Regions from separate parts of the Bradyrhizobium sp. USDA 223 genome, predicted to be linked through region 3. Evidence: predicted binding sites of a transcription regulator. Region 3 holds the regulator's gene; each other region holds the start of a gene.
The links. The regulator LexA, encoded in region 3, represses DNA repair genes until DNA is damaged. The targets are predictions, from matches to a motif close to TGTTCNNNNTGTGTTCNG.

Region 1 (7,248 bases), 2.2 Mb from region 3:
GCCTTGAAGGCTCCCCGGAAGGTGTAGGGCAGGAACAGCACCGGGCCGCCCGCCCGGAACAGGATCTCGCTCGGCACGTCGTTGTCGAACGAGCCCTGCGCCGGATCGGGCTGGAGCACCACGTTGAGATCGTGCAGCCGTGCCATCTCGCCGAGCGAGCCGGCGGCATCCGCGGGGATCGCGCCGAGTGCGTGGCAGGTATAGGAGATGCCGGCGTTCGCCGCCTCGCTCTTGAATACCGCGAGCGCCGCCTCGGCCCGCTCCACGGCGCGCTCGCGCTCCAGCTCGAACACGGCCGCCACCGCCGCGCCGCCTTCCATGACGTAAGCTGTACTGGTGGCGACATAGCCGACCGCGACCGCGTCGAGATGCGCGTTGAGCTTCGCCGCGAGCGAGACCGAGCCCTCGATCGCGGGACGCATGGGACGTTCGGTGGGAATGTGGACGAGAATGTCTTTGTACATGGCGCGCCTCCGCTGAGCATCATCCGATGGTCGCAGTTTCTCCCTGCGCGAAGGCGACGCGTTGAGCTGTATCAAACGTCCGGATTGCCTGCTGCGCCCGCTCATCCATTCTTTGCCGAGATTTAATCGGACGGACGGGACGTCGTAAGGTGGCAGCGACCATGTTGAGGGCAAGGCGACACCTGCTCAACATGGACATTTCGACATGAACGATCGCGTCAATTCCGACATCAACACTTCTCGCAAGATCTTGCGGCCGCGGCGGCTCGCGCTGCTCGGCACCGTGGCCGCGCTGGGCGTGGCCGCCCTGGCCGTTGCGCCAGGCGCCACGCCGTACGGCATCAACTCCTTGATTGCGCCGGCTCAGGCGGCCGAAGCTGCCGCGACGCCGCCCGGCTTCGGCGATCTCGTCAGCAGGGTCAAACCCGCTGTGATCTCGGTGCGGGTCAAAATCGATCAGGACAACGACAAGAGCGCGATGCTGCAGCAGAACCGGATGGATTCGGACGAGGACACGCCGTTCGACCAGTTCTCGCGACAGTTCGGTTTCCGCTTTCCGGGCGGCGCGAACGGCATGCCACGCCAGCGCCACCAGATGATCACGGGCGAAGGCTCCGGCTTTTTCATCTCCGCCGACGGCTATGCCGTGACCAACAATCACGTCGTCGATCGCGCCGAGTCCGTGCAGGTGACGATGGACGACGGCACGACCTACACCGCGAAAGTGGTCGGCACCGATCCGAAGACCGATCTCGCGCTGATCAAGGTCGACGGCAAGAAGGACTTTCCGTTCGTCAAGTTCTCCGACCAGAAGCCGCGCATCGGCGACTGGGTGGTCGCGGTCGGCAATCCCTTCGGTCTTGGCGGCACCGTGACCGCCGGCATCGTCTCGGCCAGCGGCCGCGACATCGGCAACGGTCCCTATGACGACTTCATCCAGATCGACGCGCCGATCAACAAGGGTAATTCCGGCGGCCCGGCCTTCGACATGAACGGCAACGTGATCGGCGTGAACACTGCGATCTTCTCGCCCTCGGGCGGCTCGGTCGGCATCGGCTTCGATATCCCGGCTTCGACCGCCAAGCTCGTCGTCGCGCAATTGAAGGACAAGGGCGCGGTCACCCGGGGCTGGCTCGGCGTGCAGGTGCAGCCGGTGACGTCGGATATTGCCGACAGCCTCGGGCTCAAGGAGGCGCGCGGCGCGATCGTCGACAATCCGCAGGATGGCAGCCCGGCGGCGAAGGCCGGCATCCAGGCGGGCGATGTCATCACCGCCGTCAACGGCACCACGATCAAGGACTCCCGCGACCTCGCCCGCACCATCGCCGGCTTGGCGCCGGGCACGTCCGTGAAGCTCGATGTCTTCCGCAAGGGCGACAGCAAGACGATGACCCTGGTGCTCGGCGAACTGCCGAATGAGCGCCAGGCTAAAGGCAATGGCAATGCCGACGAGGGCAGGGGACAGTCGGGTGCCGGCACGCCGCGCCTCGGCCTCAGCCTGGCGCCCGCAGGTGACGTCCAGGGCGCAGGCCAGAACGGCGTCGTCGTCACCGAGGTTGATCCGCAAGGCCCGGCCGCGCAACGGGGCATCCGGACCGGCGACGTCATCCTCAATGTCGGCGGCAAGGCTGTCAGCAATGTCGGCGAGGTCCGCTCCGAGCTGGCGCAGGCCAAATCGTCGGGCAAGCGCAGCGTGCTGCTTCAGGTCAGAAGCGCGGAGGCCACCCGCTTCGTTGCGGTGCCACTCGCATTGCGCGAACTCGACCCTCACAAATCCAGGAAGGCGGCCTTCGGGCCGCCTTTTGCACACACGTCACGTCCGCACCAGGCCGGTCACATTCTCGTTAACGGCAGGGATGATGACCTGGTGCGTCCGAAAAAGCCGTGTTCGCTGATCACACTCGCAAGACGCCTCAGTGCTCTGCGGCAACGCCGCCGCCGACCGGGTTGCAAGCGTGGAACTTCGAGCCTCCCGGCGCTTTGTGGAACTCGCCGGTGGTTCACAAGTGATCGGTGCCATCATGGATCGACTGAAGCTCTCGCTCAGGAGTGCGCTGCTCGTGGTGCCATTGGTGCTCTCGGGTGAAAACGCGCTCGGGCGCGACGACGGCCGCTACGCGAATTCTCCTCTGAAGCCATGGTTCGACAGTTTGCGCAGCCATCTCGGTCCGTGCTGCTCGGATGCCGACGGTTTCGCCCTCGCCGATCTCGACTGGGAGTCGCACAACGGGCGCTACCGTGTCCGCATCGACGGGCAGTGGATCGACGTGCCGGACGAGGCCGTCATCACCGAGCCGAACCGCGCCGGCCGCACCATGGTGTGGCCGGTCAAGACTGCGTTCGGGATTTCGATCCGCTGCTTTATGCCGGGGAGCATGATCTGAGACCGGTCAGCGCGACCGCTTGGATGATTTGCGCTTCGATGATTTCTTGTTGGATGATTTCTTGGACGACGTCCTCGACGATTTCTTGGACGTCGTCTTGGCGCTCTTGCGCTTTGAAGCCTTCTTCGGGACCTTCTTGCCCTTCTTGCGTGCCTTCGACAGTCCGATCGCGATGGCCTGCTTGCGGTTCTTGACGCGGCCGCCGCGCCCGCCACGGCCGCTCTTCGCGGTGCCCTTCTTGTAACGCCGCATCTCGGTGGCGACATCGCTGCCCGAGCTGCGTGAGTAGCGGCGCTTTTTTGCCTTGCGTGCCATGCATATTCTCCCTCGGCGGGGAGAACCATTCTGCACAGCCATGGTTCCGGGAGCGTGGAACGGCGCAGGCCTAAAGCGCGATGCGATGCTCTAGAAGGAGTTTGCCAGCTCGATCTCCGCTTCCAGCACCTGGATGCGCCGGGCGGCCTCGCTGAAGGACAGATCCCGCGCATATTGGCCGGGCTGGTAGGCCTCTTCGCTGAGCCGCTTCAGCTTGAGGCCCTGCGCCCGCGTCATCTGCTCGCCCAGGAAAAATCTGGCGTCGTATTTACCTTGAACCTGCATCTGGCGTCTCCGTCCTGAAATCGTGACTTGACTATATGTTCTTATTTTGTTCTAACAAGGCATGGACAACAGAATTAATGAAATTCGACGTAAAATCAGAGCCTTGAGGTTTGAGATGGCCGACGTCGAGGCGTCGGTGCGCGACCTCGTCGAGCGCGATCACGACTGCACGGAAAAGGCCCTGGCGCAGATGGACCTGCGCCGGAAGATCAATCTCTTGATCGCCGAATGGAAGGCGGCCGGCGGCAGCGACGTACTGCCGAACGTCCGCGACCGAGTGCGACTTCGTGCCGTGAAGACAGGCGGCAATTCCGCGCGCGCAGTCGAGCGCCGCTGAGATCCTTGGCGCCGGATACTGAAGGCCGAGTGCCGAGCCCAAAGATAGAAGACAAAGGGCTCCGCAATGCGGAGCCCTTCATGATTCCAGGGCGCGCCTATTTGGTGGTGGTCATGCCGCCCTTGTTGGTCATGGTGCCGCCCTGATCGGAGCCGGGACCGGCGCCGCCTTGGCCGGATGGATCAGCGCCCTTGGAGGACTTGGTGTTGGCGCCGGTGGTCTGTGCCGACGATTCATGCTTGGCCTTATGCGATTTGGCCTGGGCGGCAAACGGCGCGGCGGCAAGGCCCGTTGCCAATATTGCGGCGAGAGCGAGCTTGGTCGTCTTCATGCGGGGGAACTCCCTGAGTTAAATTGACGCAGGCAGCAAACCGCGCGTCGCGGCAGGAGTCCCGGCGAAGTATCTTCCGTGCGTCACGCACGCTTCAAGTTTGCTTGTCCTCGACCAGGATGAACACGGTGCCGGTGAGCGTCGCGCCGATCGCGAAGGTCGTCACCAAGGTGAGGGCGAAGACCATCGCGGCCTGGCTTCCGCCATTGTTCAGCAGGTTGGCGACGGCTGGATTGGACAGGACGAGCGTGAGGCTGAAAATGAGGCCAAGCGCTGCGCCCATCATTGCATGTGTCATCAGCTTGATAAGGCCGCTGGCAGAGATCAGCTCAGACGACTTTTTGGTGCGCAAGGGACGGCATCCCGAACTGCCACGCCAACGCGCATGTGATCGCCGGGTTCCGCTCCGCTGAAGGAATTGTTACCGCCCGTTTCATCCGGCGTTCATGCCGGGCTTGCCAAGATGGGCGCCAGCAAAACGGGAACATCGATATGGGTAAGGTGGTCTTTCTTTACCGCTCGCTAGCCTATCGCAACGCAGCCGCGGACATCCTGCGCAAGGCGCGCAAGCTCCCGATTGGCGCGGAGCGGAGCGCAGCTCGCCGCTACGCGAGGGCGCTGCGCGATCTCGCCCGAACGGAAGCCTGGCTCGAAGGGCGCGTCGCGCGCGAACCGCGCACGGCGGAGCGCATGAGCAGCGCAGCGTCAGGTTAACCGGATGCGCGTTGCAATTCGGCGGCGCCGGCGGTGTCGAACTTGCTTGGTGCAGCCGCCGCGGTCTTGCGTGTCAACGGCACCTCAAGACGGCACAGCAGGCCCTCGGCGCGCCAATCGAACTGCGCCTGTCCGCCAAGCTGGGACTCGATGCTCGCAAGCAGGCTTCGCGTGCCGAAGCCGCGCGATTTCGGGGTCTTGACCAGGGGACCGCCAGATTCCTCCCAGCTCAGCGTGAGCAGCTCCTCGTCGACCTGCCAATCGATCGCGAGCCGCCCCGATCGGGTGGATAGCGCGCCGTACTTGGCCGAGTTGGTGAAGAGCTCGTGCAGCGCGAGCGCGAGCGTCTGGGCCGTCGCCGGCAGCAACTGAACTTCGGGCCCTGCCAATTTGATCTGGTCACCCAGCGAATAGGGCGCAAGCTCCTCGTCGATCAGCCTGGAGAGCTCGGCGCCCTGCCAGCTCGACAGCGACAGGATGGTGTGCACGCGCGCCAGCGCATTGATGCGCCCCTCGACGGCGTTGACATAGGCCTTGACCTCGTCGGCCCGGGTGAGGCGCACGATCGATTGCGCCAGCGCCAGCGCGTTCTTCGCGCGATGATCGACTTCCCGCGCCAGCAGGTTCTGCCGCTCCTCGGCGCGCTTGCGCTCGGTGATGTCGACGGTCACGCCGCTGACGCGCACCACGCGCCCGCTCTCGTCCGTGGTTGCGGCCGCCGTGCCGACGCACCAGCGCACCTCGCCGTCGGGCCGCAGGATGCGGAACTCCGTCTCGTACGCGCGCGTACCCTTGTTGAACTCGGCGATCGCCTTGCGCAACTGATCGACGTCATCGGGATGCAGCAGGCCCTGAACGCTGGCCGGAGTGACCTCGAAATCCTCGGGGCTGACGCCGAAGATGCGGTATTGCCCCTCGTCCCACATCCAATCGCCGCTGATCCAGTCCCAGTCCCATGACCCCATCTTGCCGGCCGCGATCGCCATGCTGCGCCGCTGCTCGCTCTCGCGCAGCTTCGCCGTGGACGCCTCCAGTTCCGCGGTGCGGGCGCGGACGCGATCCTCGAGCTCGTGGTTCAGCCGTTCGAGCTCGCGCGTCTTGCGGTAGAGCTCGGCAAACACCTTGATCTTGGCGCGAAGCACCTCCGGCACGACCGGCACTGGCACGTAATCGACCGCGCCCATCTCGTAGCCGCGCAGCCGGTCGATGTCGCTGACCTGGATGGCCGAAATGAAGATCATGGCGGTCTTCTGAAAGCGCGGATGCTCGCGGATCATCGCGGCGAGCTCGAAGCCGTCGAGCTCGGGCATGCAGACGTCGACCAGGATCACCGCGATCTCGGTCTTGAGCAGCACCTCCAGCGCCTCGCGGCCCGAGGAGGCGATCACGAGGTTCTCGCCGAGATCCTTCAGGATCACCTCATAGGCGAGCAGCTTGGCCGGCTGATCGTCGACGAGCAGGATGTTGACCTTTTCCTGGTCCATGCGCGGGTCCAACTCAGCGATGCAGCCACATGCGGATCGCAAGCAGCAATTGGTCGGTGTTGACCGGCTTGGCGAGGTAGTCAGACGCGCCGGCTTCGAGGCACTTCTCGCGGTCGCCCTTCATCGCCTTGGCGGTCAACGCGATGATCGGCAGACGGGCGAAGGCCGGGTTCTCGCGGATCACGCCGATGGTCTGATAGCCATCCATCTGCGGCATCATGATGTCCATCAGCACGATCGCGATCTCCGGATTGGATTCGACCAGCGTCACCGCCTCACTGCCGGTCGTGGCCGTCAGCACCTTCATGCCGCGTCGTTCCAGCACGCTTGAGAGCGCGAAGATATTGCGGGCATCGTCGTCGACGAGCAGGGCGGTCTTGCCGATCAGGTCCTCGTCGGAACTGTTCAGCTTCTCCAGCATGCGCTGCTTCTCGATCGGCAGCTCCGTGATCACGCGGTGCAGGAACAACGCGGTCTCGTCGAGCAGGCGCTCGGGCGATTCCACGCCCTTGACCACGATGCTGCGTGCCATGGTGTGAAGCTCGGCATCCTCCTCGGCGGAAAGCTCGCGGCCGGTGAACACCACGACGGGGATGTTCGACAGCGCCTCGTCGTTGCGGATCTGATCGAGCACCTCGAAGCCGCTCATGTCGGGCAGCCTAAGGTCGAGCACCACGCAATCGCAGGGTTGCTCGCGCAACGTCGTGAGCGCGCCGGCCCCGGTATCCGTGGCCAGGATCTCGATGTCGTCGTGGTGCAGCAGCTCGCGGATCGAGAGCCGCTCGGCCTCGTTGTCCTCGACGATCAAGAGCCGCTTGCGCCGCGGCCGCGCATATTCCTTGATTTGCGTCAGCGCGGCCGAGACGCCCTCGGTCGTCGTCGGCTTGTTGACGAAGGAGAAGGCGCCGCGCGCCAGCGCATGCTGGCGGTCCTC
Region 2 (7,248 bases), 1.8 Mb from region 3:
GATCACTCGCGTCTTTGGCGCGCGCTCCAAGATCATCTCCTTGACGGCCTTGAAATGGGAGCCTGTCGTGAGGACGTCGTCGAAGATGCCGACAATACCTCGCAGGTTTTGCAAGTGGTTTTCCGCGATCCTGTAGTTCTGTTTGAGTTCGGCCGGTGCCTTCCGGTTGCCGCCCTTGAACGTGTCGGTAAAGGCGATCTGCTCGATTAGTTCCCGGACGTCTGGCGGCGCCGGCGCGCGGATTCCTCTGCAAACCTGCACCATCCGATCATCGTAAGCAGGATCGGTCTTTACCTTCGATGGCGGTATCGGAACGATCGTGGCCTGGTCCAGCCATTCGGCGCTCAAGACCGCAGATAGGTCGCGAGCGCATCTGGCGATCGCCGGAGCTTTGTAGTGGTAGCCACCATCGTTACGCTTCTTCTGAAGATTGTGAATCAGCTGATTGGTCTCGCCGCCCTGCCAACCCTTACCAGCCGTGTATTCGTAGAGGTAATGGCAATCGTCACCCTCGTCGAGGGTCCCGGCGGTTGGTCTCGTCAATTTGCTGAAGTAGGAGCGCCATTACCCAACGCACCCCAGATATCGGCGAGGTCGCGAACACGGATCGCGCCCCGTTTCTCGAAGTTCGCCGGCCAGGTGATGTCGTCCCGCTTGAAGCAAGAATCGAGAAAGAACAGCTTGCGGCCCTGCTGAAGGGCGGCGCGGGCCTGCGTAAGCGTCCCGCTTGTGTCGCTGGCCTCGACGATGATCGTTCCCTCGGTGAGAGCGCTCATGGTGACGTTGCGCTCAGGGAAAAACAGCTTGTTCTGCGGGACGTGCTGACTGGCGTACCGGAGAACAGGTACCTGAGAAATAAGCAGATTGTCCTCCGCGATCCTGCGCTGGAGCGCCTGATTTTCCTTCGGGTAGTAGGTCCCGATGGGCGTTCCGATGACAGCGATGGTATGGCCCTTCGCCTCGAGTGCGGCCGTATGAGCTGCGGTGTCGATACCGGTCGCGAGTCCCGAGACGACGGTGAAGCCGCGCTCGACCAACGCACGTGACAACTTTCCCGCACGCAACTTCCCGTCTTCGCTTGGATTGCGGCTGCCCACAACGGCAACGCATCGGGTTTCAACGAGCTCCCAAGTGCCTTGAAAGTAAAGCATTTCGACCGGATGCCTCGCATCTCGGAGCTTCGCAGGATAGTTGCCGGTGAGATTCAGCCGAGTGCCGAACCTAGACACGCCTGCCCTCTTGAGCGCAGCTAAAACTTCGGATGCGCGCGCGTCCGCCACAGCGCCAGAAACGAAGTCGGACGGCACGGCAGTCGGGTCCGCTGCGAACTTCTCCGCGATCGTTTTGAAGGTGGCCCCCTTCTCGAGCCACAGCGCTTCGTAAGCACCCAACTCCATGCGCGGCGAGATTGAGCGTACGGCCGGCCTATCATTCATTCTTGCGAGAAGGTTCATCGTCCAACCCTAGCTAGCCCTTGCCGCGGCGTCGAATCCGCAGAATCGAAGTCCCCTGCTTTGAAGAGACAACGCAAAAGCGTCAGGAAAGCCTATCACGCGCCAAGAACAAATCAAGAACATAGAACATCGCATTACAAAACATTGACTTAAACGGTTAATATTTCCTTGATTGCATCTGACGGGCTCGTTATCCGATCAAGCTGAGGCCTAGCGGCCGCGGCCGCCACCGCGACGTAGCGAATCCCGGCAACGCCGGCACGGCAGTCGTTCCGATGGCGTTTCAATCCGCTCGGGATTGGCAGCCGATGTTCTGAAGCATGCCGCAGGCCTACCGATTCCGCCGTCCATCACGCGGATCAACCTGTTGCGCCCATTGGCTCCCGTACTAGCCGATCCGCGCGCCCGCGACACCTCGGGCAAATGCATCTGTTGCGATCAGGATTTCCTGGATGCGTACCGGCGAAAATACCTCATTCGCTCGCGGCCTGGTCGGGCCGTTTCAGCAAAACAAGAACTTCGCAGGTCTTAGCCACCTGCGTCTTCTTGAGTAGCCCGCGCGGTGCGGGCCGATCACGGTTCGATCGGAAGCCTGCACGACATGGAGGACAACAAGGCTAGTTCGCAGGCAGTCATTCACCGGGCTGGCTTCGACCGAATCTTATCGAAATACGATCGAAGGTTCGGACGGCCAGCGATCTGCTTGCCGATGGCCCACTCCTCAAACATCTCTGCCGGGAGAACGGCAAAGGAGGCCGACTGCTTGCCGCGTAGCCAACATTCCTGAGGAGGGACTTCAGGGTTGGCGCGATTGTCTGTCTTTAGGAAGAACAAGAACCCTCCAATGTAAAAGCGAAACAGATTTACGCCCTGCTGTCTGTCCGCTTTGGGGGCCCTGTAGAAATAGACCTCGGTGTCGCCGGTGTACAACTGAATAGCCGTCAGATCGATCGACGAAGGCACCGGAGCTCGCTCGAACGCAACGTCAGCAAGGATTTCGCGATACCGGCCAGTACCGATCCTTCCGTTGGCCTGCTTTGTGACCGCGTACTTCCAGCACAAGCCAGCAGCAAAGCGAACGAAGCGGTCCCCGTTGACCTCCTTTGCATGCAAATACGAGTGCGGGGGCGCGAGTCGCATTCGTGCCTTTCTTAGGAACTCGACTGCGTATCCCTCATGCGCACCGAGCTTCCGGTCGCAAGGGCCACAGAGTATATTGGCATCGTAAACACCGGTGTTAGTTCTCCGGAACTTGTCGGCCCCGGGATATCCGATGACATGCTTTTCGCCCGAATGCGGGGCCACTTCCAAGGCAAACGCACGCGGGATCAGGTGCGCATCAATTGTCTTTTCGTGACCGCAGATGAGGCAAGGCATCAGAAGCAACGGTATTAGAGCCGACTGAAACGATCGTCGATGGCGTTTTAGCTAGATCGAGGTGACCTCGCGCTCTGATTTTGCCTGAGCATCGTAGATCTTCACCTGCAGCAGCGAAAAGCGCCTCTTAAGGTTCAGCGCTCCGCTCTCAACGCCTTCCTTGGATGAAAATTCGGCCTTAACCAATCCATCGACCAAAATTGCGTAGCCACTGGTTGGCAAGGTGCGGCTCGATCTCGACATTTCGCCTCATGTCCAGTTTTTGCGATAATCTTGCCTTAAAGTGAGTCTGGGAGATCACGCAATGGGCTTCTCCTCTGAGCCGACAACACGAGCGCCGCCAATAACAGCGGCTTATACTCTACTCTTCCCGCGGCGTCACAACACTCAACGCGCGACGGTCTTGCGACAATCCTCCATCATGGCGGCCGCGACGTCGCTCGGATAACAGGCTGGCGCAGCTCCGCCCGGTCGCGAGTTTGCACTTCTCCCTCCACATGCCCGGCCGCTGCGCGTAAGGTCATCCGGGCAAGCACACGGGTGTCCCGCAGCGTAGTAACGATCTCGGCTCGCTTTGACGATTATTGCCGCGATGGCCGCCGCAGTTAGCACGACCTCCACCTTCCGCGTCGCGTCTGACTTTGGAGACGCTGGTTCTGACCGGCTAGGCTTCGCGGCCGGTTGCGGCGAAAGGCTCGGGCGACGGCTGAGCAATCGCCGGGGCTTCCTGCGACGCTTCGACGAGCGCCATTGGCGTGACTAAGCGCGATGCGACAGGTGATGGCGATGGCAAAGCCGGAGGGGCATCATGGCGTCCGGCAGTATAGGCAATCAGGGCTGCAAGCCCTATTAGGACAAAGACGGGTCCCCCCACATGTTCAGCATTCAAACGCATGAGGCGAGCCCGATCAAATTAAGTCGATGAACCGTACCCCGAAGCTGGCGGCAATCCCCTCAAGCGTTTCAAGCGTAGGGTTTGCTCGGCAGTTCTGGTTTCGATGAAGGGCGGCGCCACTGCCTACAGAATAATCTCGCCTTGTTCGCACACGTCGAAGCATTTGAGTACGTCCACCGGCCATGAACACGCGAAGCTTGGCGGTTTGCTGTCCTCCTCCCAGGCCGATCGATGCGGGTAGCCCTACAGCAAGGGTTAGCATCCTTACAAACCTCCGAAGTCGACACGAGCGACAAGGGTCTGCGCGTGAGCTCGATATTGGTCTCCCATCGGAGCACCTGTTGGACCGGTAATACGTCGGCCTTTCACCACGACCCCGCTCCGGCTTTTTATCTTGAGCATTGGAGGGTAGACGAAGCAGGGCATACCTCAGAATCACGAACTCAAAGGCTCGTCAGGTCGCGCCTATGGCTGTAACGACGGGAGCAGTGGCGGCCGCGTGCACGGCGTTAGCCGGACACAGCAGCGTGTCGGTCTTACTGGCGCCGCCAAGATGCTGGCGCTTTCCCAGTGGTCCCTTGGCCGCGACAGCTCGAGGATAGCATTTCGGCAGCCCCGACTACGCTCAGCCATCTGATGATGCGCGAGCCGCCGCAAGGCGGGCCTTTCCAGCCGGAATGCTGCATCCACATCGCGAGGATCCGCGCCCCCGAAAGCTCGACTTGCTGCGCAACAATTATGTGGCCCCGCGGGGCTGGCTCGAGCTACACCAGAGGGTGACCGGGGGATTGCTGAGCTAAGGCGGGGATCTGCTCGCCGCTCGCACAGAGCGGACCAGATCGGCCCCGTGCCGCCTTGGAGGTCCGCACCGAATCCGCAGCACGGGGCCGAGAGGTCCGCTGCTCAGGTCCAGCCCCGAGGCAGACCGCCCCATTATGCACGAACCCTCCGCCGATGCACCCAAATCGTCAACAAGAGGGCCTCAGAGGCCTCAGTTCCGATGTTACGCTGAAGTTCCGAATCGCCGCAGCGGGCCGCCGCTGCCGCCGCTCAATGCAGGCTTGAGCGTACCCAGATGCAGAGGATCGCTGGACACGACGAAGGTCTAGCGTCCTTAGATGCTGCAAGTCTATTGATTGCCCCTGCTGGTTGCGCTTTATCGATGCAGGCGGGGGCTTAGTCATGCGCGTCTTGAGAATAGTAATTCTGTGCTGTGCATTAGGCGCATGCGTAACGAGCGCTGAAACAGTTCAGTTTCGGCCGTCAAACTCACAACAACAGGCACTAATGCGAGATGGGCAGCCGGCCCTGGTCTCGCAGCAGAAGAGCTCGCTTGTTCTAGTCCGACCCGCCTCCGCCAGGTGCGCGCTAGCGGGCGCCCCGTTTTCGCTGTCGCGATCAACAACCTAAGCAGGATGCCTATCGATTTCCGGGTTGCACAAGTTGCGGCAAGCCAACACGTCGGCGGATCTGACTACGGCATGCAAGTTGTTACTTACGAAATGCTGGTTCAGGAGGAGAAGAACCGGCAGGTCGCAGCGGCAGCTTTCACAGGACTGGCAGCTGCCGGAAATGCCTATAGTGCGTCTCAGGCAGGATACGGACACTATACTACGCCTGGGGGACGCACCGGGACCTTCCATAGCCCAACTGCGGCAGCGATCGCTCAGAGCAATGCGACGGCTCAGAATGAGGCCATGATTGCCGCAACGATCGAGACGGGTCAGCGCAATATGGCAGTGATCGAGCAGTCGGTAATCAAAGATAATACTTTCATGCCAGGCGAATGGTACGGTGGCCAATTGCATCTTGCGCCTCCGGTGACTCCCGATGGCGGAGGGACGAAGACCTATCAGATTGTGATTTCCATTGGTCCTGATCGGCACGTGATCGAAATTGTTCAAGGGCCGACAGGAGCATAGAAGGCGCTGATGCGAGCCGTCCTGGACGGTAGCATAAGGCATCCATATCTAAGGCACGGCGATGCGCGGGGGAGCAGTACTTGTCCTAGTCGGCTTGGCGGCGTTGGCCGCCTATTCTTTGGGCCGCCAAGATCCAGTTCAGGATCGGAAAGCTAACGTACCGTCCCCACCACCGATTGCGGCGCAAGCTCCTCCCGGCACTTTGAGCCCGTGGCCTGTTGCTGCGACGTCTGCTGGTTCTGAACACCAGGATTTACGATCGTCGGTCATCAAGGTGCAGTCGGGCGCCGAGAGCCAAAAGCCGAACTCAGCGGAGCGACTATCCAAACAGGACGCAAAGCATAAGGTCGCGATGGTAATGACTGCGGCGGCCATTGCGGCAATTCTGATCCAGGCAAGCCGAAATCAGTATCACGCAACTGGAAGACCATGCGCTTGTCCGGATGACCTGATGCGCAATGGCCGCGCCTGTGGCGGACGAAGCGCCTACTCGCGGCCGGGAGGATCCGTCCCACTTTGCTATCCGACCGACGTGACCCCGGCGATGGTGGAAGCATATCGTAAGACTACCGCTTCGCGCTGAGGCCAGATGAAACACCAACACTCTGCATCGAATGTACGACGAGCCAGGCTTTCCTGTATCCCGCGTCTTGTTTGGCGACGATACTCTCTCAAAAACAAGCTAAGCCGCGGCCTCCTTGGAGGCGCACTGGTCCTTGTTGGAGGTCTTTCCTGCAGTGCCATGGAGCTGCACATCCGCCCTCTCGGCGAACTCACTCTCATAGAGCTATCTGGAGATATCGAGAAAGGCGACGCTGATCTGTTTGCCGAGAGAACCACGAAGGTTTCCAAAGCCGTCGTTGCGCTCCGCAGTGATGGTGGAAGTCTAATTGCAGGCATCGGGATGGGAGAGCTGGTTCGGTCAAAGGGCTTTGCTACCTTGGTCCCAGCAAATGCTCGTTGTGCATCCGCATGCGCGCTCGTCTGGCTTGGCGGGACCAGACGCTATATGTCGCCCGAGGCTCGAATTGGCTTCCACGCCGCCTATGACGGTAACGGCAACGAGACTGGTATCGGCAACGCCATTCTTGGGGCCTACGTTAACAAACTAGGACTGTCCTATTCTGCCGTCATCTACATCACGCAGGCCTCGCCAACCTCCATGACCTGGCTGACCGCTGAGGAGGCCAAGAAGAACGAGATCGATCTCACGCTAACGGAGCCGACTTCGACAACGTCAAGCAACAGCGAAAGTGAGAGTGCCCCCTCCGCTTCAGCGGTCACACTGCGCGATAAAGTCGGCGAATTCATAACCACGCTATTTGCTTTGTGGTCCAGCCCAAACGAGAAGGTAACCAGCATCCTTCCCCGACTGTACGGAAGCCGCGTGCTCTTTTATGGTCGTGAAGTGTCAGACAACGAGGTGCTTACGGACAAAATTAACTCGATGAATCGTTGGCCTCAACGCCTGTACAAAGTACGCCAAGGATCTCTCACGGTGCAGTGTGACGCGAGTATTGGAGGTTGTAAGGCCAATGGTATCGTAGATTGGGTGGTTCGCAGCCCGGCGAGGAACGTGCAAGGGGGCGGCTCAAGCACG
Region 3 (7,248 bases):
GCCGCGAGGTCGGTTAGGCCGAAACGGCGCTGCAAACCAAATCGCCCGGAAGCGGTCCTCCGCTCCCGGGCGAAACATGATCCGAAACGTCGTAAGATCTAGTTCGGCACTGCAGACTTCGTCGCTGGCTTGGCAGCGACGGCATTTGCCGTAACGCCGTGGAGGAAGTCGTAGGCTGCGTGCAGAGCCTTATCGTCCTTCTCTTCCGGCGGAACGTAGGACTGCGATCCGGTCTGCTCGGTGCCGTCGGCCGACAGATGCCCGCGCATCTGGGATTCCGCCATGGTGTCCATCCGCCCCTTCAGCTCGGGCGGCACGTCCTGGAGGATCTCGATGTCGGGCGCGATGCCCTGGGCCTGGATCGAGCGGCCCGACGGCGTGTAGTAGCGTGCCGTGGTCAGCGCCAGCGCGCCATTGCCGGAGCCGAGCGGAATGATGGTCTGCACCGAGCCCTTGCCGAACGATCGCGTGCCGATCAACGTCGCGCGCTTGTGGTCGTGCAGTGCACCGGCAACGATCTCCGAGGCCGAGGCCGAGCCGCCGTTGATCAGCACCACGATCGGCTTGCCTTTGGTGAGGTCGCCGCCATGGGCGGTGAAGCGCTGGGTTTCTTCCGGACTGCGGCCGCGGGTCGAAACGACCTCGCCGCGCTGCAGGAAGGCGCTCGACACCGACACGGCCTGGTCGAGCAGGCCGCCCGGATTGTTGCGCAGATCAACCACGTAGCCGGCGAGCTTCTCCGGCGGGACCTGCTTGGAGACCGAGGCGATCGCCTTCTTCAGGCCGTCGGCGGTCTGCTCGTTGAACGAGGTGATGCGGATATAGCCGATGTCGCCGTTCTCGACGCGGAAGCGCACCGGACGCACATGGATGATCTCGCGCGTGATCGCAACCTCGAGCGGCGCATCCGCGCCCTTGCGGATGATGGTCAGCTTGGTCTTGGTGTCGACCGGTCCCTTCATCTTGTTGACCGCCTGCTCGAGCGTCATGCCCTGCACGGCCTCGCCGTCGATCTTGCCGATGAGGTCGCCGGACATGATGCCGGCCTTCGAAGCCGGCGTGTCGTCGATCGGCGAGACGACCTTGACGAGGCCATCCTCCATCGTGACCTCGATGCCGAGCCCGCCGAACTCGCCGGAGGTGGTCTCCTGCATCTCGGTCCAGGCCTTGGCGTTCATGTAGCGCGAATGCGGGTCGAGCGAGGTCACCATGCCGGTGATCGCCCCCTCGATCAGCTTGGCATTGTCCGGCTTCTCGACATAGCTGGCCTTGACCCGCTCGAACACCGCGCCGAACAGATTGAGCTGGGAATAAGCATCATTCGCACTCACTGCCGCCCGCGCTGCCCATACGCCGCCCTGCGGGCTGGCTACCAGAAGGGTCAGGCACGCTCCCGTGAGCGCGCCCAGGGGGAACAGCAGGGTTTTCCGCATGAAGGTGCCTTTTGCTTGGCGTTTCTCTTGAGGCTGGGAAACGCCATGCAAATGGCGATCCAGTCCATCTCTCACAATACCATTCTGGTTTCTTCAAGGCCGGGATGCCGCGCTGGCGGGTACACCGAAGAAATCTCTTCGCCTTGGCCTAAACTTTTGGCAACGTTCCGAAACTGTTTCGAAGCAACACGACGCCGGTCCGAGCCGCTCACGCCTCGCAGCTATGCGATTTTAGGATGGTTTTGGAGGGCCGGACGCGATAGGCGATGGCGACAAGACTTCAAATTCTCGGGAGGACAACAATGAATGAAGCGCCCCGCATCCGGCCGGAACGGAACGTCGAGCTCGGCGCCAGCGACGAGCCGTTCCAGAACCTGCACGAGTTCATCCGGAAGGCGCGCGCCAACCTCAACCAGAATGCCTGGGACTACATCGTCGGCGCCGCCGAGACCGAGACCACGATGCGGCGCAATCGCATGGCGCTCGACGAGATCGCCTTCCGCCCGCGCGTGCTGCGCGACGTGCGCAGGATCGATGGCAGCGTCGAGCAGTTCGGCCGCAAGCTGCGTCTGCCGGTGGTGCTGGCTCCCGTCGGCGCACTCGAGATCTTCGATCCGGATGGCGCGGCGAGCGTCGCGCGCGCTGCAGGCAGGTTCGGCGCCGCGCACATGCTGAGCTCGGTGTCCGAGCCCGGCCTCGAGACGACCGCCGAGGCTGCCCCCGATGCACTGCGTCTCTATCAGCTCTATGTCCGCGGCGACGATGCTTTCGTCGCCGATGTCGTCAGCCGGGCCGAGAAGAACGCCTATGCCGCCTTCTGCCTGACCGTCGACACCGCCCATTACAGCCGTCGTGAACGTGACATCGCCAAGCGCTACGTTCGCGAGAGCCGCCTGCGCGCCACCGGCGGCGATTTCCAGAAGGGCCTGGAGTGGCGGACCGTGAAGATGATCAAGGATACGTTCAAAATTCCGCTGATCCTCAAGGGTATCGCCACGGCCGAGGATGCGCAGATCGCGCTCGATCACGGCGTCGAGTGGATCTACGTCTCCAACCATGGCGGACGCCAGCTCGACCACGGCCGCGGCGCCATGCACGTGCTGCCGGAGATCGTCGACGCCGTGAAGGGCCGCGCCAGGATCATGGTCGACGGCGGCTTTTGCCGCGGCACCGACATCGTCAAGGCGATCGCGGCGGGCGCCGACCTCGTCGGCATCGGCCGGCTGCAATGCTGGGCGCTGGCGGCAGCCGGCGAAGCCGGCGTCGCACGGATGCTGGAGCTGCTCGAAGACGAGGTGCTGCGCTGCCTCGGCCTCCTGGGCGCCACCTCATTCGCCGAGATCGATAAATCCTGCCTGCATCCGGCGACCGCCACCAACGCGCCCAGCGTGTTCAGCGCGTTCCCGCTGTTCGATCACGAGCCCTATCGTTACTGACGCGCCATACTGAAGTGAAGGACGCAATGACATCGCTCTCTCCCGGCAGCGCGGATGCGCTGCTGTTCGACCTCGGGCGCGTTGTGCTCGACATCGACTTCTCCAAGGCGATCGCCTGCTGGGCGGGACATGCCGGCTGCCAGCCCGAGGCCATCATCGCGCGCTATGTGCGCGACGAGGCCTACCGGTTGCACGAGATGGGCAAGATCAGCGATGCGGACTATTTCGCCTCGCTGCGGTCCTCGCTCGGGATCGGCATCTCGGATGCGCAATTCCTGGAAGGCTGGAACGCGATCTTCGCCGGCGAGATGCCTGATATCGCCGAGCTGCTGCCGCGGGCGGCGAAGCAGATGCCGCTCTATGCCTTCTCCAACACCAATCGGCCGCACGTCGACTATTTCTCGAAGGAATATGCCGGTCTGCTCGGCCATTTCCGCGAGCTGTATCTGTCCTCCAGCATCGGCCTGCGCAAACCGGATGCCGAGGCCTTCGACCATGTCGTGGCGGCGATCGGCGTGCCGGCCGAGCGCATCGTGTTCTTCGACGACCTCGCCGAGAACATCGAGGGAGCGCGGGCGCGGGGGTTGACCGCCGTGCATGTCACCTCGCCGCGCGATGTCGGGAACGCATTGAAAGCACTGGGGATCTGAGCCGCGGGAAAGCCCGGAGCGCGCTCACTTGCCGGAACAAAAACTGCTGAAATTGTGGAACCTGATCACTTTGTGCATTTTTATACAGAGTTCCGGGAACGGAATACCACCTTTCGGACTCATGAGTCCGTTGGGACTTCTACATTGGACTGATCGACGTGCTGGGCAAGACCTATCTCACCAAGCAAGCCTCTCTCCTGCTCGAATTCGCTAGAACCACCTCGGATTCTGACCTCTCCGCCAAGCTGATCAGCAAGGCCGCCGACCTGAAATCCCAGGCCGATCCGCTGCCCGACAAAGATCAGGGTCCCAAGGCGCCCGACGTCGCGGATTTCAGTCCAGGCGATCCGACGGAGCGTTGACCGATGCTGGCCGTGGCGCTCGTCATTCTCGTCCTTGCCATGGCAATCCTCGTTCCGGTCTGTCTCGCCTTCCGCATCATGCCGCGGCGGAGTTGAGCCGACCTCCTCCACCCCGCGATCACGCAGGATAAATCATCCCGCGTGCTGCTTTGCCTCACGCCTGCACTCGGCTAGAACTCTCGCCGCCCATTGACTGATGTGCTCAGCAGGAGTTCGCCCGTGGCCCTGATGCCGGTTTCTGACGCGCTTGCCGCGGTGTTGGCCGGCGTCGAGCCGCTGGCTGAACAGATGGTTTGCCTCGACGAGGCCTACCATCGTGTGCTCGCCCGCGATGTCGCGGCACGGCGCACGCAGCCGCCGGAGGCAATGTCGGCGATGGACGGCTATGCCGTGCGCACGGCGGACGCGGCATACGATTCGAGGTTGACCGTCGTCGGTGAGGTCGCGGCGGGCCGGCCGTTCGCGGGAAGCGTCGGCCCCGGCGAAGCCGTGCGGATCTTCACCGGCGGCGTCGTTCCCGACGGCGCCGATGCCGTCGTGATCCAGGAGGACACGGCTGCCGACGGCAAACATGTCACGATCAAGGAAGCCGCCATTTTCGGCCGGCACATCCGCCCTGCAGGCGTCGACTTCCGCGAAGGAGACGTGCTGCTGCGCAAGGGAATCCGTCTCACCGAGCGCGATCTCGCCCTTGCCGCCGGAATGAATCATCCGCATCTCGCCGTCATCCGCCGCCCGAGGGTTGCCGTTCTCGCCACCGGCGACGAGCTCGTGATGCCAGGCACCACGCCTGGTCGTGGCCAGATCGTCTATTCCAACGGCTATGCCCTGCATGCGCTCGCCCGCAGCGAGGGCGCCGAGACCATCGACCTCGGAATTGCCGCCGATACGCTGGAGGCGACGTCCGCCGGCATCCGCAGCGCGCGCGAGAGCGGCGCCGACATCCTGATCACGACCGGCGGTGCGTCGGTCGGCGACCACGACCTGGTCCAGCAGGCGCTCAAGGGCGAAGGCATCGCGATGGCGTTCTGGAAGATCGCGATTCGGCCCGGCAAGCCGATGATGCACGGTCGACTAGGCGCGATGCGCGTGATCGGCCTGCCCGGCAATCCCGTGTCGTCCTACGTGTGCGCCTTCCTGTTCATGGTGCCCTTGATTCGCGCCCTGTCGGGCCGTTCAGCGATTCATCATCAGCGCGAGCGCGCCGTGCTGGGCCGCGATCTCGCCGCCAACGACCAGCGCGAGGATTATCTGCGTGCGCGACTGGAGGTGCGCGACGACGGCACGCGCGTCGCCCTTCCCGTCAGCCATCAGGACTCCTCCCTGCTTGCGAATCTCGCTGCGGCACAGGTACTTCTCGTGCGTGCACCGTTCGCGCCGAAGGCCGAGGCAGGGACGCCTTGCGAGGTGCTCCGGCTGCCCGTCTGAGCCGCCCAGCCACACGCATTCCGCGAGTTTGGCCGCGTTCACCATAAATTAAGCAGTTGCGGAACACATATCGAACATATAGTGTCCGTTCATGATTTGTTTCGAGGATGTAGCGGCTTATTGCCGACTTCATCGTCTCGGAATCGAACGACATCAACCGGGGGACTTTGGTCGAGATGTTGACGCGCAAACAATACGAGCTTCTGCGGTTCATCAGCGAGCGTCTGAAGGAAAGCGGCGTGCCGCCGTCCTTCGACGAGATGAAGGATGCGCTCGACCTGCGCTCGAAGTCAGGCATCCATCGCCTGATCACTGCGCTCGAGGAGCGCGGCTTCATTCGCCGCCTGCCCAACCGTGCCCGTGCCATCGAGGTGATCAAGCTGCCCGAGCTCCAGGCCGCCGCCGGCAATCGCCGCGGCTTCACCCCGAGCGTCATCGAGGGCAATCTCGGCAAGGTGCGCGCGAGCTCCAGCCCGCCCGCGGACGAGGGCGAGCGCCCGGTCGCGGTGCCCGTGATGGGCCGCATCGCCGCCGGCACGCCGATCGAGGCACTGCAGACCCGCAGCCACACCATCAGCGTGCCGCCGGACATGCTCGGCTCGGGCGAGCACTACGCGCTCGAAGTGCGCGGCGATTCGATGGTCGAGGCCGGCATCCTCGACGGCGACATGGCGCTGATCCAGCGCAACGAGACCGCAAATACCGGCGACATCGTGGTGGCATTGATCGACGACGAGGAGGCCACGCTCAAGCGCTTCCGCCGCCGCGGCGCCTCGATCGCGCTCGAGCCCGCCAATGCCGCCTACGAGGTCCGCATTCTTCCGCCGAACCGCGTGAAGATCCAGGGCAAGTTGATCGGGCTTTACCGGAAGTACTGATACCGGAAGTCTCAAGCGCCGCGCGCGCTTCGATCGGCATCGGCGATCCAGGATCGGAGCGGATACTTGTCCGCTCCGGCTGGACGGTTTCTCTGGTTCTGCGCCGGCTGTCCGGTCCATCTTCCCGCGCGACATTCGCCCGCGCAGGCGCGCAGCCATTTCTGCTTCGCCGGTAGAGTTGTGCCGGCAGTGCTGATAGCTCCGGCCGAATGCAAGGACGCGAGGTTTGTTCCTATCGAATCCGGGAAAGATAATGTGATCGCGTGCTGCGAACGCGAGCCGCAGATTTGCCCATAACCGAGCAGAGCGTTGTATGCTTCCACTCTGATAGAGGCCTGCGCCTCGAAAGAGACGCGGGTCGCTATCCCAGCATGAGGAGCACCCGATGTGTGACTACAGCTTGCATGCCGTCGCGACGCGCCCCGCCGTAGTCGGCGAGACGATCGTCACGACAACCTTCCGCGGCACCTCGACGCGCGGCTTCGCTTCTGAAGCCGATCCCTCCGTCGCGGTCTGTCTGCTGCCGGGAACGGAGCTCGCTTTCGCCGACGACGTCCGCTACGACAACCGCTGGATCTGGACGCGCACCGTGAACTCTCGCGTCGGCAAGTTCGGCAAGATCGACCCGCACATTCCCGATCGCCATCATGACGCGATCGAATTTCCCGACGGCAAATATGTGCTGGTGACGCAGCTCGTCGAAGGCCAGCGCGCGACCGTGCTGCAATTGCCGGTGACGCAGCCGGCCCCCGAGCGCGAGCACAAGCCGCAGACCGTCGCCGACACGCGGCCCACGATCACGCGCCTGCCGATCGGCTGACGCCCTTCGGCCGAAAGGCCGAGCCCGGGATTGAAATTGCCGTCGCCGGCCGAGGCCGGCGAGCCCGGTGGGTTTTTGTTTCAGGACATTCGATCGGCGAGCCCGCCGCCGCGCCTCGTCGCCGCATGAAGTTTGGGCCGTCCTGCCTGAATTTTGAACGTTCGCTCCGCAGCCAAATGACCGATGCTGCAGTGGCTTGAGGCGGCGGACAGGCTCGATGAAGACCTTCATTCGCGTCGTT

Region 1: a site for LexA is predicted at 3,485-3,502, ahead of ABIA40_RS20560 (DUF3072 domain-containing protein). Genes of this name have one in related genera too.
Region 2: a site for LexA is predicted at 1,559-1,576, ahead of ABIA40_RS02125 (DNA-processing protein DprA). Genes of this name have one in related genera too.

Annotation. Positions count from the first base shown of each region.
Region 1 is NZ_JBIYDR010000001.1:4,422,599-4,429,846, reverse strand. Features, by position in the region: gene ABIA40_RS20580 (universal stress protein) at 1-464, opposite strand, end outside; partial or broken gene ABIA40_RS20575 (Do family serine endopeptidase) at 626-2,214, shown strand; gene ABIA40_RS20570 (hypothetical protein) at 2,486-2,848, shown strand; gene ABIA40_RS20565 (DUF6496 domain-containing protein) at 2,855-3,163, opposite strand; gene ABIA40_RS20560 (DUF3072 domain-containing protein) at 3,254-3,448, opposite strand; gene ABIA40_RS20555 (hypothetical protein) at 3,564-3,785, shown strand; gene ABIA40_RS20550 (hypothetical protein) at 3,883-4,116, opposite strand; gene ABIA40_RS20545 (hypothetical protein) at 4,211-4,468, opposite strand; gene ABIA40_RS20540 (hypothetical protein) at 4,609-4,830, shown strand; gene ABIA40_RS20535 (HWE histidine kinase domain-containing protein) at 4,827-6,314, opposite strand; gene ABIA40_RS20530 (HAMP domain-containing protein) at 6,328-7,248, opposite strand, start outside.
Region 2 is NZ_JBIYDR010000001.1:506,366-513,613, reverse strand. Features, by position in the region: gene ABIA40_RS02130 (hypothetical protein) at 1-543, opposite strand, end outside; gene ABIA40_RS02125 (DNA-processing protein DprA) at 540-1,454, opposite strand; gene ABIA40_RS02120 (hypothetical protein) at 2,091-2,594, opposite strand; gene ABIA40_RS02115 (hypothetical protein) at 2,883-3,074, opposite strand; gene ABIA40_RS02110 (hypothetical protein) at 5,142-5,648, shown strand; gene ABIA40_RS02105 (hypothetical protein) at 6,391-7,248, shown strand, end outside.
Region 3 is NZ_JBIYDR010000001.1:2,269,182-2,276,429, reverse strand. Features, by position in the region: gene ABIA40_RS10395 (EAL domain-containing protein) at 1-17, shown strand, start outside; gene ABIA40_RS10390 (S41 family peptidase) at 99-1,433, opposite strand; gene ABIA40_RS10385 (alpha-hydroxy acid oxidase) at 1,736-2,869, shown strand; gene ABIA40_RS10380 (HAD family phosphatase) at 2,896-3,519, shown strand; gene ABIA40_RS10375 (hypothetical protein) at 3,678-3,881, shown strand; gene glp (gephyrin-like molybdotransferase Glp) at 4,101-5,309, shown strand; gene lexA (transcriptional repressor LexA) at 5,486-6,187, shown strand; gene ABIA40_RS10360 (hypothetical protein) at 6,573-7,007, shown strand; gene ABIA40_RS10355 (GAF domain-containing protein) at 7,225-7,248, shown strand, end outside.